Regions from separate parts of the Arthrobacter sp. 2762 genome, predicted to be linked through region 3. Evidence: predicted binding sites of a transcription regulator. Region 3 holds the regulator's gene; each other region holds the start of a gene.
The links. Region 3 encodes LexA, which represses DNA repair genes until DNA is damaged. Its sites were predicted from a motif close to TCGAACANNTGTTCGA; they were not measured.

Region 1 (4,299 bases), on a different contig from region 3:
GAAGGAGAAGAACACAACGGAAACCAGGAACATCAGCGGTACATTGCCGGATTCGAGGGTCAGCAGGAACACCGGAGTCATGATGGCGCTGGCCACAGCACCGTAGATGAAGACGGGCTTGCGGCCGATCTTGTCGGCAAGCATGCCGAACAGCGGCTGGGTACCGAGGGCCACAATGTTGGCCACTACAACGAGCCACAAGGTGATGGTGCCGCTGACGTGGGCCACGTCCTGGGCGTACTTGATGGCCAAAGTTCCAAATACGGTACTGACGGCGGCGATGAAGGCACAGCACACCACGCGGAGGACGTCGCGCCAGTGCAGCCTGAGGAGGTCCGCGATGGGCAGCTTGGCGATCTGGTTGTTCTTCTTGGCCTCGGCAAACGCCGGCGGCTCGTGCAGGGTGCGTCGGATGAAGTAGGCCACGATGACAACTACGGCACTAAGCCAGAACGGGATGCGCCAGCCGACGCCGTACTTGATCTCGTCCGGGAGTGCGAGAACTGGAATGAACACCAGGGCTGCAAGGATCTGGCCACCCTGGGTGCCGGTCAACGTCCACGACGTAAAGAACGAGCGGCGGTTGTCCGGAGCGTGCTCCAGCGTCATGGAGGAGGCGCCGGCCTGCTCGCCGGCGGCCGAAAGACCTTGGGCAAGGCGGGCGAGCACCAGCAGGACGGGAGCCCACCAACCAATGGTCTTGAAGTCAGGGAGGCAGCCGATCACGAAGGTCGCGGCACCCATCAGGACCAGTGTGAACATGAGGACCTTCTGCCGGCCGATCCTGTCGCCGAAGTGCCCCAGGATGACGGCGCCTACAGGGCGGGCAACGTAGGCGAAGCCAAAGGTTGCGAAGGACATGATGGCTGCGTTGGTGTCCGCGTCCGGGAAGAACACGTGGGGGAAGATCAAGGCGGCGGCGGAGCCGAAGATGAAGAAGTCGTAGTACTCCACTGCGCTTCCCAGGAAGCTGGCCAGTGCCGCTTTCTTGGGAGTTCCTGCTGGGGTAACTGTGCCTGGCGTCGCTGACGGCATTGTGTGGCTCATGGGTGTTCCTTCTGTGACGACGATGTCGCGGATCTAGCTTCTGCGGGAAGACCAGAGCGAGGTGCGGCCGGATCAATCCCAAAGTAACCACATGGTGAGAGCTACTTGTGCAATACAGCAATATTGGCCGTGACTGGGGTCACTTGTCAAGACTTGTCCCCACTATCTAGAAATAGCTCTCACGATGTGAGAGCATCTAAGCATGAGTGTGAAAGAGGACACAAAGACCGACATGGTCGGCAAGGCCCTTGGCCTGTTGGTATTGCTGGGAAATGAACCCAAGGGTGCCAGTGCCGCAGATCTGGCCAGGAGTGCGGGACTTCCGTTCAGCACGACCTACCGGCTGCTAGGCTCGCTGACGCGCGACGGATTCGTGGACTACGAGCCCGATGGTCGCCGGTATCACCTGGGACTGCGGGTCTTCCAGTTGGGCCAGCGGGTGTCCAATCACCATGGCTTCGCAGCAACGGCCCTTCCCGTACTCCAGCGCGTCACGGAGCGGACCGAAGAAGCAACCATCCTCTCCGTGCGCGATGGCAACCATCATCTGACCGTCAATAAGGTGGACGGCCCCAAGACTTTCCGCGTCACCAGCGACCCCGGCCACTTGGGCGCGCTGCACACGACGTCCGTGGGTAAGGCGATTGTCGCGTTCGAGAACGACGCCGAACGGGAGCGACTGCTCGAAGAGTTGCCTTTGGAGCCTCTCACTGAGCGCTCCATTACCGATAGGGCTGCATTCCGGGCGGAGATTGAGCAGGTGCGCCGGCAGGGCTACGCGGTGATGGACGAAGAAAACGAGATCGGCATGCGCGCGGTGGCAGTGCCGGTCCTCAATTCCCAGGGCCACGCTTTCGCGTCTCTCGCTACGGCCGTGCCGGTCTTTCGCCTCACCATGGACGAGCTCATCGCACACGTCCCCACGTTGCAGGAAGCTGCGGCTGAGCTCGCGGCCCGCCTGCCACAGCGCTAACCCAACTGGATCGCAGTTGAGTCCGCTAATCGCAAATGTTCGCGATAAGAACAAGCGTGCGGAATATGAACACCTGTAGTAACCTAAATAACACCCCGGGGAGCGCGCCCCAGAAAGCGCCAAAACCCGGCGGTGCTGAAGTCAAAGGAGCTTTAGGATGAGCAACCGAGCCGAGTCCGTTCTGGTGGGCCTCATAGGCGAAGGCGTCATGCCCTCGCTCACGCCGCCCATGCACGAACGCGAAGCCGACGTGCAGGGCCTTCGCTTGCTGTACCGCCCCATCGACCTGCTGGACCTGGCGTTGCCGGCCACCGCCGTCGGGGATCTCCTGACCGCAGCCCAGCGCATGGGCTTCAATGGCCTGAACATCACGCACCCCTGCAAGCAGCTTGTGCTGGAGCACCTGGACGAAATTTCCGACGACGCCCGCCGACTGGGTGCCGTCAATACGGTCCTGATTCAGGATGGTCGGTTCATCGGCCACAACACTGACTTCTCGGGCTTCTCGGCGGCGCTCACCTCCGGGCTGCCGACCGCAAAGCTCGACCGCGTGGTGCAGTTGGGTGCAGGCGGTGCCGGGTCAGCGGTCGCGTACGCGTTGCTCAAGGCCGGGGTCAGTGTGCTGGACCTCGTGGACATGGACTCCACCCGTGCAGCCGAACGCGCCACGGAACTCGGCGAGCTCTTCCCGGCCGCCACGGTCACTGCGCGCACGCCCACAGATTTGCCGGAGATCATGCCGCTCGCCGATGGCCTGGTGCACTGCACCCCTATCGGCATGGCCGCCCATCCGGGACTGCCACTGGACATCGACCTCCTGGAACCGCGCCAATGGGTTGCCGACATCGTCTACCGGCCGATCGATACACGGCTGGTCCGCGAGGCGCGCGCCAAGGGTTGCGACGTCCTCGACGGCGGCAGGATGGCAGTCGGTCAGGCGGCGGACGCTTTCCAGCTCTTCACGGGACGCGACGCCGACCGCGACCGCATGCGGGCACACTTCCTTGAATTGATCGCCGTGGAAGATGCCGCAACCGAACTGTCCGCGACAGAACTGGCGAAGGCGGCCCACTGATGCGAACCGGAATCGCCACCGTCTGCCTCTCCGGCACACTGAAGGAAAAGATGCAGGCCTGCGCTATAGCGGGCTTTGACGGCATCGAAATCTTCGAGCAGGACCTCGTCACCTCGCCGCTCAGCCCTGAAGACGTACGGAAAATGGCCGCGGATCTTGGCCTCGGCCTGGATCTGTACCAGCCGTTCCGCGATTTCGACGGCGTCACTCCGGAGCTGCTCAAAGCCAACCTTCGCCGGGCCGAGGCCAAGTTCAACCTGATGGAACGCCTGGGCATGGACACGATCCTGGTCTGCTCCAACGTCGCCACTGCAACGATCGACGACGACGAACTTCGTGCCTCCCAGTTGGCAGAGCTTGCCGAACTGGCCGGGGACCACGGCGTCAAGGTTGCCTACGAAGCATTGGCCTGGGGCAAGTACGTCAACGATTACGAGCACGCGTACCGCGTGGTCGAGATGGTGGACCACCCCAACCTGGGCACGTGCCTGGACTCCTTCCACATCCTTTCCCGTGACTGGGATACAGCGCCGATCGAGAAGATCAACACGGACAAGATCTTTTTCGTTCAGGTTGCCGATGCCCCCAAGCTCTCGATGGATGTGCTGTCGTGGAGCCGCCACTACCGCGTGTTCCCGGGCGAGGGCCAGTTCGAGCTCGCCAAATTCATGGGCCACGTTGTCCGCGCCGGCTATACGGGTCCGGTTTCGCTGGAAGTTTTCAACGATGTCTTCCGCCAATCGGACGTTGAGCGCACGGCCGTCGATGCCATGCGCTCCCTGATCTGGCTGGAGGAGCAGAGCGCCAAGTGGCTCGAAAGCACCTCCGCTGACTCCGGAGCCGGCAACGGCAGCGCGTGCCGCCGTCGTTATCCCATGGAACTGGCCACGCTGCCGAAGGTGAACGAACCCGCCGGCTTCAACTTCGCCGAGGTCAAGGCTGACGACACCGCGCAGCTCGAGAAGCTCCTGGGCCAGCTTGGCTTCGAATTCGAAGGCCGCCACCGCACCAAGGACGTCCAGCTCTGGACCATGGGCCAGGCGCGCGTGATCATCAACGAGCAAGCCGCACAGCACGCCGAACCGGCTATTGCCGCTTTGGGGTTCGACGTCGACTCTCCCGTGATTGCCTCCGCTCGCGCCCAGCAACTCAAGGCGCCCGTGGTTGCCCGCAAGGTCCAGGCCGACGAGGAAGTCTTCCAAGG
Region 2 (4,299 bases), on a different contig from region 3:
CGTGGCAAGCAGCAATCCGATAATGAGTGCCAGCTGATCCATGTTCCCGCTTCCCCAGAAGTTGTACGGGCTTCCCGCAGGCCTGGCCCAGGAAGCTACCTACCAACCTATCCCGGGGTCCACGGATCCCGTGCCACGTCAATCCGCGGTCAGAGCATCCACCACGTCAACTGTTCCATCCTTGAAAGTGATGGTCCGGTGGATAGTGTCGGGAAGTTCCAGGACGGCAGCGGCCACCAGGGCAACGTTCGCACGGGAGGTCGCGGTGCCGTTGCCAGAGTTTGCCGGGTTGACCTCGATCAACCCGGACGCCGGCTCCTCCGTCAAGGTTCCTGGTGCCAGCACCGTCCACTCCAGGCCGCTACTGCGCAGGTAGTCATCAGCCGCTGCTTTGGACTCGGCATAGGGGAAGAAAGGGTGGTCCTGGGGAATGCCGTGATCCTTTGCACTGCCTATATAGGACACCATCACGTACCGCTTTACGCCGGCTTCCTTTGCTGCGTCCATGGATCGGATGGCGGCGTCCCGGTCCACGGCATACGTCCTGGCCGGGTTGCCCCCACCGGCCCCTGCCGACCAGACCACGGCGTCGTGGCCCTTCAGCGCCTGGGCGAGTTCCGCCGCCGTCGAGTTTTCGACGTCCAGCACCTGCGCAACGGCTCCCGTCCCCGTGACATCTGCCACATGATCGGGATTTCGAATGAACGACGTGACATCGTGACCTTCGCCACTAAGAATCCGGGATAAATGAAGGGCCACCTTGCCGTGGCCGCCAATGATTGCGATTCGGCTCATGCACCCATTCTGTCCCACATGCGGAGTGGTGCGGGCGGGCAAATGAAAAGACCCCGCAGATGATACCTGCGGGGTCTTGCTCTGTAGCGGTGGGGAGGCTCGATCTCCCGACCTCACGATTATGAGTCGTGCGCTCTAACCAACTGAGCTACACCGCCACGAATGAGAAAAACCTGTGTCAAGCCGGTCAAAACCGCCTTGACACAGGCCCTCATTCAGAGCCCCCCACCGGAATCGATCCGGTGACCTCGTTCTTACCAAGAACGCGCTCTACCACTGAGCTAGGGGGGCAACGAGTAAATACTCTACCGGACGTTTTCAGAAGCTACAAATCGGCGAAAATCCGGGGGAAAACGGCGTCGACACAATTTGCGCAGACGCCATTTTCCTGATCCAGATACCGCCCAGATCAGGGCAGTCGGAGCACCTGTCCGGGGTAGATGAGATCCGGGTTGGGCACGGTGTCAGCATTGGTTGCGATCAGGGCTCCGAGGTCCACCCCGAACTGCGCAGCGATGCCGCTCATGGTATCGCCCGGCTCCACCACAACCTCCGTGACGCGTGGGGCGACTGGACCACGCTGCCCTGCCTCCGCAGCGGCCTCCGCGGCCGCCTGCTGGGCCATCGGCTGGACCTCCGGGGCTTCGGGCTCCAAGCCCGCCTGCTCGGCGATCTGAGCGCCTGCAGCGTTTGCTGCCGCCTGCTGCTCGGCCGCCTGGGCTGCAGCAGCTTCTGCGGCGGCCTTGCTCGAAGCAGAAGCATCGACGGCGGCAGCATCCTCCGCGGCCTGCGTTACGGCCGTCTGGTCTTCCTGGCCATCGCCCTTTCCGCCCATTCCCAGGTTCTTCTTCAAGTTCTCGAGCAATCCCATGGGGAAACCCTCCTGCATTCAGCGTGCGACCATCAGGCTCTTCGCAACTACGCGGCTCGTAGCACTTTGATCGTACGGCGGCCCGTAGGTGGCATGGAACCCGCAGGTGGCACGGAACCCGGTCTTGTTCGAAATCCCCGCCGTACAAGGGTTCGGATATCCAACAACCCCGGGAGTTGCCCCACCCGCACCACTTACGGCCCTTAAACACGTCAGGGGGCCGGCCCGAAAGCTGACCCCCTGACGGGAACTACTTAGTGTTTACCACTTGCCCTTGCGGTTGAAGTCGCGGTGTCCGCCTTCGCCACCGCTGCGGGGCTTGCGGGCGCCGTCGCCGTGTCCGCCAAAGCGGGAACCGCTGGACTGGCCACGGTCACGATCGCCGAAGCTGCCTGCAGTGCGCTCGGAGCGGTCGCTGTACGTGCGGCCGCCACGATCGGCAGAGGAGCGCTCGCCACCTTCAGACTTGCGGAAGTCCTTCTTGAACCCACCACTGCCCTTGAAGTTGCCGCCACCACGGTTGTCGCGGTCGCCATAGCCACCACGGCCACCACCGGAGTAGCTGCCACGGTCGCCGCTGGGCTTGCGTCCGTTATCCAGCTCGAGGTTGATCAGCTCGCCACCAATGCGGGTGCGGGACAGTGCGCGCAGCTGCTCGGGGCTCAGGTCAGCCGGAAGCTCCACCAGGGAGTGGTCCGAGCGGATGTCGATGCCACCGATTTGTGCGGAGGAGATGCCACCTTCGTTGGCAATGGCGCCCACGATAGAGCCCGGCATGACGCGCTGACGGCGTCCTACGGCGATCCGGTAGGTGGCGTTGCCTTCGGTAAGTGCACGGGTCGGGCCACGGGAGCCGAAGCCGTCCTTGGAGCGTTCGCGCTTCTGGTACTCAGGAGCTGCAGGCAGTTCCTTGACCAGCAGCGGCTGTCCGCCCTGTGCCATGACGGCGAGTGCAGCGGCGATCTCCGAGGCCGGTACGTTGTGCTCTTCCTCGTAGGAGGAGATGAGGTCGCGGAATGCTGCAACATCCTCGGACTCAAGGGTCTCGGTGATGCGCTCAGCGAACTTGCCCAGGCGCAGCGTGTTCACGGTCTCGGCCGTGGGCAGGTGCATCTGCTCCACCGGCTGGCGCGTAGCCTTCTCGATGGAACGCAGCAGGTACTTCTCCCGCGGCGTCATGAACAGGATCGCGTCACCGGAACGGCCTGCACGGCCGGTGCGGCCGATGCGGTGGACGTAGGACTCGGTGTCGTGGGGGATGTCGTAGTTGATGACGTGGCTGATGCGCTCAACGTCAAGACCACGGGCTGCGACGTCGGTAGCAACCAGGATGTCGATGCGGCCTTCCTTCAGCGCGTCAACAGTGCGTTCGCGCTGCTGCTGCGGGATGTCGCCATTGATGGCGGCAGCCTGGAAACCGCGGGCCTTCAGCTTGTCAGCGAGGTCCTCGGTTGCCATCTTGGTGCGCACGAAGGCGATAACGCCGTCGAACTCTTCAACTTCGAGGATGCGGGTCAGGGCGTCCAGCTTGTGCGGGCCCATAACCTGAAGGTAACGCTGCTTGGTGTTGGCACCGGTGGTGGTCTTGGACTTCACCGAGATTTCAGCAGGGTTGTTCAAGTACTGCTTGGACATGCGGCGGATCTGGCCCGGCATTGTGGCAGAGAACAGCGCAACCTGGCGGGTTTCGGGAGTCTGCTGGAAGATCTGCTCTACGTCATCGGCAAAGCCCATGCGCAGCATCTCGTCAGCTTCATCCAGCACCAGGTACTGGAGTTCGGAGAGGTCCAGGGAGCCCTTGGCAATGTGGTCGATCACACGGCCGGGGGTACCGACAACAACCTGTGCACCGCGGCGAAGGCCGGCCAGCTGGGGACCGTAAGCGGAGCCACCGTAAACGGGGAGCACGGTGAAGTCGTCAATGTGCTTGGCGTAGGAAGTGAACGCTTCAGCAACCTGCAGGGCGAGTTCACGCGTCGGCGCCAGGACCAGCGCCTGGGTCTTGCGGGACGGGCCGTTGAGGTCGTGCAGCTCAGCCAGGCGGGACAGGGCAGGGACAGCGAAGGCTGCAGTCTTGCCGGTACCGGTCTGGGCCAGGCCGACGACGTCGCGGCCTTCGAGGAGCAGCGGGATGGTGGCTGCCTGGATGGGTGACGGCTTTTCGTACCCGACATCCTGCAGTGCGGCCAGAACGCGGCCATCGATGCCAAGATCGACGAAGCGGACGCCTTCTTCTTCCTCGTCTTCTGCCTTGGGGGCAGGAGCTTCGGTGAAGGCGGGGGCTGCAGACTCGGGTGCAGCGTTCTCGACGGGGGCCGGTGCTTCTACTACGGTGCCTTCAGCGGCGGTCTCTGCTACATCAGCAGACTCAGCGGTGGTGGCGTCGAAGTTTTCGTTGAGATTTTCGGTCATAGGGGGAAATTCCTCATCCATAGGGCAGTCGGCGCGGCCCGGTTGGGCTTGGCCGCATTACTCGTCGCGAAGAGCCAGGCAAAGGTGCCCTGCTTTCGCAAGAAGTCCGGCGCTATCGCAATCCCATGGCAGGACTTCCCGCTGCATCTCTTGGCTGCTATCCCAGCAGTCTGTACAGCGTTTTCTTTAGCCGGCTCTCCCTATGAAAATGCCCGCACACA
Region 3 (4,299 bases):
CACCAGGGCCATCGAGTCCGGTGAGCATTTGCTGGTCCAGGCGGGAACGGGAACGGGTAAGTCCCTGGCTTACCTGATTCCGCTGATCGCCCATTCCATGGACAGCGACAAACCGACGCTTGTGTCCACCGCTACCTTGGCCCTGCAAACACAGATTGTGGGCAGGGACCTGCCCCGGCTGTTGGAGACCATAAGCCCGGCCCTTGAACGTCCTGTGAACGTGGCACTCGTCAAGGGCCGGGCAAATTATGTTTGCCTGCAAAAGCTGGAGGGCGGCTTCCCCAGCGAAGAGCCGTCCGAGGGCCAACTTTTTTCCCTGGGTGAGGACACCAGCGTGCCGCATTTCGCAGCGGCGGTTGGCGGCCCGTCGTCGCAATTGGGTAAGGAAGTGGTCCGGCTCCGTGAATGGGCCGAAAAGACGGCCACGGGCGACCGCGATGAACTGATGCCGGGCGTTACCGACCGCGCCTGGAGGCAGGTCTCCGTGACGTCCATGGAGTGTCTGGGAGCGCAAAAATGCCCACTTGCCGAGGAGTGCTTTAGCGAGCTGGCACGGGCCAGGGCGGCTGAGGCTGACGTCGTGGTGACCAACCATGCCATGCTGGCCGTTAGTGCCTTCGAAGGACTTGCTGTCCTGCCCGAGTACGACGTCGTGGTGGTTGACGAAGCGCATGAGCTGCAGGACCGGGTCACGGGGGCCGTTGCAGGTCAGCTGTCCGTGGCAATGGTGCATGCTGCCGCTTCGAGCGCGCGCAAACACACCGCTATTACCGTAGACGCCCTGAACGCGGCAGCTGATCGACTGGACATGGCCATTGCCGGAGTCCCCAACGGTCTGCTGCCCAATGGGCTCAACGACGAACAACTGGATTGCCTGGACCAATTGCGCGATGCCACACGCGCCGCATTGTCTGACTCGAAGACTGACTCGTCAAACGCGGTCGACGGCGGCAGGCAGCTTGCGCGCTCACGGCTCATGCTCATTCTGGAACTGTGCGAGCGGATGCTCGCAGCCAAGGAGAACAGTGAAGTGGTGTGGTTTTCCAGGAACAGCACCTTCGATCCCCAGCAGGGGTACTCTCACCCGGACGAGACCGCGCCCGCACTGATCAACATCGCCCCGCTTAGCGTTGCCGGCCGGCTGCGGGAAGGCCTTTTCGCGGGGCACACAGTGGTGCTTACTTCTGCCACGCTGGCTATTGGATCCGCCTTTGAGCCCGCAGCAGGTGGCCTGGGCCTCATTGGAGATGGGGCGCCCAGCTGGACCGGGTTGGACGTCGGATCGCCTTTTGATTATCCGAAGCAGGGTGTCCTTTATGTGGCCAAGCACCTGCCCAAGCCCGGCAGGGGCACTTCTCCCGAGGCACTGGATGAGCTTGAAGACCTCATCCGTGCATCCGGTGGGGGAGCCCTGTGCCTGTTCTCCTCACGTCGGGCGGCCGAGGAAGCCGCAGACGCGATGCGCCCACGGCTGGATGTGGACATCCTCTGCCAGGGGGAATCCACTATGGCAGCACTGGTGAAGCAGTTTGCCGATGAACCTGACACCTGCCTCTTCGGCACCATGTCCCTGTGGCAGGGCGTGGACGTCCCTGGCGGTTCATGCCGCCTTGTGGTGATTGACCGCATTCCGTTCCCGAGGCCCGATGACCCGCTGATGACCGCACGCTCGCGAGCCGTTGCACAGTCCGGGGGCAACGGGTTCATGGCGGTGTCAGCTACGCACGCGGCAATTCGTCTGGCGCAGGGCGCAGGACGGCTCATTCGCTCCACCGGCGACAAAGGCGTGGTCGCCGTCCTGGACTCACGGCTTTCGACCGAACGGTACGGCGGGTTCCTGCGTGCCGCTTTGCCGCCATTTTGGGCAACGACGGACCGCAACGTGGTGCGCGGCGTCCTGGAACGCTTGGGCGCAAAGAAAACGTAGGCGAACGCCCTAGAGGGAGCGCAGGACCGAGACGACCTTGCCCATAATGGTGGCTTGGTCTCCAAGTATCGGCTCGTACTGCGTGTTCTGGGGGAGCAGCCAGGTGTGGCCGTCCCGCTGGCGGAAGGTTTTTACTGTGGCTTCGTCATCCAGGAGTGCTGCCACGATGTCACCGTTGATGGCGTCATTCTGGCGGCGGACAACCACCCAGTCACCGTCACAAATTGCGGCATCGATCATTGAGTCCCCAGCGACCTTCAGCATGAACAGTTCGCCGTGGCCCACCAGTTGCCGGGGCAGGGGCAAGACGTCCTCAATAGTCTGGTCAGCCAGGATGGGCCCACCGGCTGCGATGCGTCCCACCAAGGGCACCATCGCGGTGTCGCTGGCGCTGGCCAATTCCGTCACGGCAAGTCCACCTGCGCTGCGCAGTGTAGTAGCTGCTTCCACTCCGGGAATTGTGCCGCCGTCAAGGGTCAAAGGCATGAGTACTTCCATGGCGCGGGGGCGCTTGGGATCTCTGCGCAAGTAGCCGAGCTTCTCCAACTGGGAGAGCTGGTGCGTGACGCTGGAGAGGCTCGCGAGACCAACGGTGTCGCCGATCTCGCGCATGCTGGGCGGATACCCGTTGTCATTGACAGAGCGCTGGATGGTTTCCAGGATTTTCTTCTGCCGGACAGTCAGGCTTTTGGGACTCTTTTGAGGCTGCTGGCTCCGCAGGGGTGCCCCGCCGCCGGTGGCTTTCGCTGCCATGTTCGCCAATGCCCTTCCGTTCCGCCCGGTCACGGTCTGAAGTGCGCCCGGGGATGTTGGATCTGAAAAAATGTCAGACCCTCCTGTTCCACTGAAACAGTGCCTGTTTCTTCACTCAAACCTAGGCCAGGCCCAGGCGTTTATCAAACATTCGTTCTAGCGAGTCTCGACACCGTTCGTTGATAAGTGCTAAAAATGTCATAGCAAGGTTCGAATATGTGTTCTATAAAAGTTGAACCGAGCTCGGATGTTCGAAGAAAGTGTTCGAACATTCGGGCCGGGTCCAACGAACACAAGGAATTGGCAGCCGGCAACGGGCATCCGATGCAGGCAATCGCTCAGAAGGGCTCAGCTCATGTCCGCAATCTCAACGTTCCATGAATTCCGCAACACCCCGGCTCCTGCGCGTCTCCGGCTTACCCAACGCGGCAGGATCGTCTTCTTCGGAATCCCCACCATGCTGCTCCTTGCCGCGCTGCTGAGCCTTGCCGGCTTCATTAACTCCCCGGCCAAAGCTTCTGATTCCCAAGGCCAGCTGCAGCCGCCGGTGGCCGTTACGGTGACTGTCCAACCCGGGCAGTCCCTGTGGGGCATCGCCGGTGCGGCCGCGCCGGAGCGGGACCCCCGTGATGTCATCGCAGAAATCATCCAGTTGAACGATCTCCGCGGGGGACGCATCCAGCCGGGCCAGCAGCTGTTCGTTCCCGCCAATTGAGCGGCCAAGGGGTTATGGGTCGGCGTCCCCGGCGTCACAGTTACTCTGCAGTCGCACCGGCACCTTAAACTGTCTTGGTGAGTGACCAGCTTGAGCGACTTGACCGACTTCCCCTCCGGACCAACCTGCGTGGACTGAGCCCCTATGGCGCACCGCAGCTTGACGTCCCCATTTTGCTCAACGTCAACGAAAACACCCATGGCGTGCCGGCAGATGTCCAAGCGGCCATTACCGAGGCCGTGGCGGCCGCGGCCACGGGCCTGAACCGGTACCCTGACCGCGAATTCACGGAACTCCGCGAATCCCTTGCCGATTACCTCGGACACGGGCTTTCCGCGGAGAATATCTGGGCGGCCAACGGCTCCAACGAGGTCCTGCAGCAGATTCTGCAGGCCTTTGGAGGGCCGGGGCGCAAGGCACTGGGCTTCCCTCCCACGTATTCCATGTACCCGCTGCTTGCCAGTGGCACGGACACTGAGTATCTCCGTGGAGTGCGGGCTGATGACTATGGCTTGGATGCGGCTTCTGCTGCTGCCCAGGTGAAGGAGACTGGCGCAAATATCGTGTTCCTGTGCTCTCCGAACAACCCCACCGGAACGGGACTGGGCCTGGACGTGGTCGAAGCCGTGTACGAAGCCGGCGAGGCCAGCCAAGCCATCGTCATCGTGGACGAGGCCTACCACGAGTTCGCGCACGACAACACGCCCAGCGCGCTGACGCTGCTTCCCGGGCGGGAGCGTTTGATCGTCTCTCGCACCATGAGCAAGGCCTTTGCCCTGGCAGGTGCGCGCCTGGGCTACATGGCTGCCGCACCTGAGGTTACCGATGCCATCAGGCTCGTTCGGCTGCCCTACCACCTCTCAGCCGTCACACAAGCCACGGCCCTCGCCGCTCTCAACCACCG

Region 1: ABIE18_RS13605 (shikimate dehydrogenase) is a predicted target of LexA. The motif match lies at 2,067-2,082, and genes of this name have one in related genera.
Region 2: ABIE18_RS14095 (LysM peptidoglycan-binding domain-containing protein) is a predicted target of LexA. The motif match lies at 1,807-1,822, and genes of this name have one in related genera.

What each region holds. Positions count from the first base shown of each region.
Region 1 covers NZ_JBEPSI010000006.1:267,870-272,168, forward strand. The annotation lists gene ABIE18_RS13595 (MFS transporter) at 1-1,047, opposite strand, end outside; gene ABIE18_RS13600 (IclR family transcriptional regulator) at 1,250-2,020, shown strand; gene ABIE18_RS13605 (shikimate dehydrogenase) at 2,178-3,095, shown strand; gene ABIE18_RS13610 (bifunctional sugar phosphate isomerase/epimerase/4-hydroxyphenylpyruvate dioxygenase family protein) at 3,095-4,299, shown strand, end outside.
Region 2 covers NZ_JBEPSI010000007.1:49,697-53,995, reverse strand. The annotation lists gene ABIE18_RS14115 (Na+/H+ antiporter) at 1-42, opposite strand, end outside; gene ABIE18_RS14110 (SDR family oxidoreductase) at 139-795, opposite strand; tRNA gene ABIE18_RS14105 (tRNA-Met) at 880-953, opposite strand; tRNA gene ABIE18_RS14100 (tRNA-Thr) at 1,015-1,086, opposite strand; gene ABIE18_RS14095 (LysM peptidoglycan-binding domain-containing protein) at 1,205-1,666, opposite strand; gene ABIE18_RS14090 (DEAD/DEAH box helicase) at 1,928-4,078, opposite strand.
Region 3 covers NZ_JBEPSI010000002.1:44,265-48,563, reverse strand. The annotation lists gene ABIE18_RS04265 (ATP-dependent DNA helicase) at 1-1,927, shown strand, start outside; gene lexA (transcriptional repressor LexA) at 1,937-2,680, opposite strand; gene ABIE18_RS04255 (LysM peptidoglycan-binding domain-containing protein) at 3,036-3,395, shown strand; gene ABIE18_RS04250 (histidinol-phosphate transaminase) at 3,473-4,299, shown strand, end outside.